Regions from separate parts of the Fontibacillus forbon genome, predicted to be linked through region 2. Evidence: predicted binding sites of a transcription regulator. Region 2 holds the regulator's gene; the other holds the start of a gene.
What was found. Region 2 encodes Rex, which represses fermentation and respiration genes when NADH is low (regulators of the CRP and FNR family bind a similar motif). Its sites were predicted from a motif close to TTGTGAAATATTTCACAA; they were not measured.
Positions count from the first base shown of each region.

Region 1: ACLB09_RS14380 (cytochrome ubiquinol oxidase subunit I) is a predicted target of Rex. The motif match lies at 1,420-1,437, and genes of this name have one in related genera.

Region 1 is NZ_JBKGFV010000003.1:506,444-508,647, reverse strand. It holds gene ACLB09_RS14380 (cytochrome ubiquinol oxidase subunit I) at 1-1,324, opposite strand, end outside; gene ACLB09_RS14375 (nitrous oxide-stimulated promoter family protein) at 1,537-1,899, opposite strand; gene ACLB09_RS14370 (hypothetical protein) at 1,948-2,204, opposite strand, start outside.
Region 2 is NZ_JBKGFV010000001.1:806,253-808,456, reverse strand. It holds gene ACLB09_RS03740 (amidohydrolase) at 1-469, opposite strand, end outside; gene ACLB09_RS03735 (redox-sensing transcriptional repressor Rex) at 447-1,109, opposite strand; gene dinG (ATP-dependent DNA helicase DinG) at 1,146-2,204, opposite strand, start outside.

The sequences.
Region 1 (2,204 bases), on a different contig from region 2:
TCTTGATCGTCTTCACGAACAAGTAGACCATCACGATCGCCAGCGCGGTGTAAATCGTGCAGTAAGCGATCAGGGAGAACAACAATTGGCCTGATGTCACGCTCGGCGAAACGCTGTCCTTCGTCTGCATGTAGCCGAATACCGTCCAAGGCTGACGACCGAATTCCGTCATTACCCAGCCTGCCGTATTGGCGATAAACGGAAGCGAAATGCCCCACAGCATGCAGCGGTAGAAAAATTTATTCGGCTTTTCCAACTTTTTGCGCCACGCCAGATAAGCCCCGTACAAGCCAAGCAGAATCATCAGACAGCCGGCGACGATCATAATCCGGAAGCTCCAGAAGGTCGTGCGTACCGGAGGAATGTAGTCCCCGGGGCCATAGGTTTGTTCATACTCCGCTTGCAGTTCATGCATGCCTTTGACTTCGCCCGAGAACGAGCTGTAAGACAAGAAGCTGAGCAAATAAGGAATCTTGATTTCAAAATTGTTCTTTTCATTATCCGAATCGATATGAGCGTAAACCGTCCAAGGTGCAGGATCGCCGCTCTTGCCCCAAAGCCCTTCGGAAGCCGCCATTTTCATCGGCTGGGTTTTCACCAGGTATTGCGCCTGCTGATGGCCGAACAACGCGGTGGAGAAGGAGGCGACCAAACCTACAATGACTGCGATCGTAAACGATTTTTTAAAAAATTGCACATCCTGCTTGCGCAGCAATTTATAGGCACTGATCCCCGTAATCATGAATGCGCCGGTGGCAAATGCACCCAGCACGGTATGCGGAAATTCCACCCACAATTGGCCATTGCCGATCAGGGCAAAGAAATCGTTCATTTCCGCACGCCCATTGTTGATCTCAAAGCCGACCGGTCTTTGCATGAATGAGTTGGCGGCCAGAATCCAGAACGCCGATACGGTCGTTCCGAGCGCCACCAGCCAGATGCAGACCATGTGGACCTTTTTGGACAAACGGTCCCAACCGAAGATCCACAGCCCGATAAAGGTGGACTCCATAAAGAAGGCAAACAGGGCTTCCACCGCCAGAGGCGCGCCGAAAACGTCACCCACAAACCGTGAATAGTCCGACCAGTTCATTCCGAACTGGAACTCTTGGATAATCCCTGTGACAACGCCGACGGCAAAGTTGATCAGGAACAGTTTCCCCCAGAACTTCGCCATCCGTTTGTATTCCTCTTTCCCTTTGACGACATACATGGTCTCCATAATCGCAACCAGGAGCACCAGACCGATGGACAAAGGAACGAAGAAGAAGTGAAAAATGGTTGTCGCCGCAAATTGAAGTCGTGCAAGCACTAACACATCCATGATTTTTCTTCCCTCTTTCTCACACAATATTAATTCTTAACTAATGTGAATTCTATCACGGAATTATGAAGATACACGGGTAAAAAGTAATAATTTTGTGACAAGAATCACATGATAGATGTCACAATCGTGAACAAAGTTAAATAAACCTTGCTGCGCCGCTGACTTTTCATTTCGGGTCCCGGTTGTGAAAAAACTGTGTCATCTAGAAATCATCTGGATTTCCGTCCATCCACCATATGCCGGATCGTCAGTACCGGGTGGGACCACAGCATGCGCGGACCGGCATATCGCATCACCTCTTTGATCATTTCCCTCGGATCCGGGGCATAGCAGTGGACCGGACAGTCCACGCAGGTCGATTTCTCTTCCCCGAAACGGCAGTATGACAACCGGTTCATGGCGTAACGGTGCATCTCCCGGCAATCCGGGCATAACCCTTCTTGCTTTTGTTCCTTTGGATGCTTACCTTTGCAGAAGATTTCGATCATGTGTCCGACTGTCGCCTTCTCCCGGCGGATTCTTGGTCCTTCCTGACGACGTTCCCGTCCGGGTTCTCTAGTCCTCCTGTCCATCTTCAACCTCCGTCTGTGATATATGATTTTGTATTCGTACCTCTCCGGTCACGGCAATTTTGAGGAAAACGCTTTTTGCCATAGAATCCAGTTGGCGGCCAGCAGCAACGCCGCGTACACATAGGTGCCGAAACTAACCAGGGTAGCGACATAATGCACCAGCCCGAAGCCCGACAGCAGCAGCATAAGCGGAATCATGCGCAGGCCTTCGCTCTGCTGCGCCGTTTCAAACCGTTCGGAGAACGGCAACGCTTTGCTCAGGTAAGCAAAACAAATCACGGTATAGACTAAAATGGCGAGGCCGG
Region 2 (2,204 bases):
GAACTTCCGGCGGGCACAAGCCGATGACGCCGCGTGTCAGCACGGCGCGAATGCCCGATTGCTCGACGACGGCAGCCACCTGGTCCATATGATCATACATGTCCAGGAACGTGGTCGTACCGCCTTTGAGCATCTCCAGAACCGATAACGCCGTGCCCCAGTAGACGTCTTCCCCGGTAAACTTCGCTTCCATCGGCCACATTTTTTCCTGAAGCCAAGTCTGGAGCACCATATCGTCGCCGTAACCGCGAAGCAGAGACATTGCCGCATGACCATGCGTATTTACAAGGCCCGGCATAAACAGCAGGCCTTTCCCGTCAAAGGTTTCGGCTCCCTCCACCCCTTCGGGACGGGCTTCGCCGATGTAGGTTATCGTGCTGCCTTCAACCAGCATATAGCCGCGAATTACCGGGTTTTCCCGGTCCGGAACGGCAAATGTGCCGTCTTTAATCAACCATTTTCGAGTCATGCTCACTATGTTCCTTTCCTCCATCCAAATAATAAGCCAAACTGATCAGATCGGTTGTGAAATCCGCCGCATGAACGCGCACCCCGGCAGGAACCTTAAGGATCGTGGGAGCAAAGTTCAAAATCGCCTCGATTCCGGCGGCGACGAGCTGATCGGCCACGCGCTGCGCTTCCACGTCCGGCACCGTAATAATTCCGATGCGGATATGATTGCCCTTCACGGTTTCGACCAGATCTTCGATCGGCTGGACCGTGATATTGTTGATCTGGGTTCCGATTTTCCCCGGAGACGCATCAAACACGGCGACGATTTTCATATTGTCCTTCAGATACGCGTTGTAATTGGACAACGCTTGCCCGAGATTACCGGCACCGATCAGGGCCACATTAATCTGCTGGTCCAAATTTAAAATTTGCCGGATTTTTTCGATCAGATAGGAAACGTCATACCCGATCCCCTTGCGGCCGAAGTCGCCAAAATAAGCAAGATCCTTACGGATTTGAGCGGGGTTGAGATCCAGCTTTTGCCCCAGCTCCTGGGAAGAAACCGTCGGGACTTCCCGGCGGCTGAGTTCATTAAGAAATCGTAGATACACCGGCAATCTGCGTACTACGGCATCTGAGATTTTTTCCGATTTCATTGGTTATCCCCCTAATAGGCGCGATTTGAAGAACAATTATTGTTCATCTGCGTTCAGCCATTCCGAAATTCGAGGAACCATCTGCCCTAGCGGCATATGCTCCATTTTCGGTCCGGGCAAAGAATATAAAAAGTATTTTCCGTAGTAAGATTCCAAGATGCGTGTATCGTAAACAACCACGATGCCGCGGTCCTGAGAAGACCGCACCAGCCGTCCGAAGCCTTGCTTGAAACGGATGACGGCCTGCGGAACGGACAGCTTCATGAACGGATTTTTCTTCTCCTGCTGAAGCCGTTCGCTCTTCGCTTCCACGAGCGGATGGTTGGGTGGCTGGAAAGGCAGACGGACGATAGCGAGGCTTGTAAGAGCCTCTCCGGGTATATCCACCCCTTCCCAAAAACTGCTGGTTCCGAGCAGCACGGAGGCATTTTGGCCCTGGAAACGGCGGGTCAGCTTGGTCCGGCTTCCGCTGTCCATCCCCTGCCCGATCACGGTGATCCCTTCGGTGGCCAACAGCTCCTTCAAAGGGTCGTAAACCTGTCTTAACATCCGGTAAGAGGTGAACAGAACCAGCATGCGACCCTTGGTGACGATCGCCGTATCGGCGAGGGATTTCACCAGGGTACTTACAAAATGATCGTCACCGACACTGCCCTTGACGCTTGGAAAATCCCTGGGAATAACCAGTAGCGCCTGATCACGGTAATTAAACGGCGAAGGCAGCATCGAAGTAATCAGCTTGTCCTCCTCCGCAGCTTCCCCGAGTCCAAGCTGCTCGATCATATACTGGAACGATTTATCGACGGACAAAGTTGCCGAAGTCATAACTACGCTCTTCTTCTTGTCGAAGAAATATCCCTTCAACTGGGCGCTTACATCGATCGGAACGGCAAAAATTTGCAGCGAGCGGCTGCGGTAATTGCCGTTGCCTTCGATCCAGTACACCGTACCGGGATCCTCCAGCTTTATAAAGAAACGCAGAGCATCGCGTTCACTTCCCAAATCTTTTAGTAAGCCGCTGATATCGGTCATGAGGCTCTCGGATCCATAATCGTTATCGTCTTCCCTCAATTCGTTCAGCAGACGCTCCCCTTT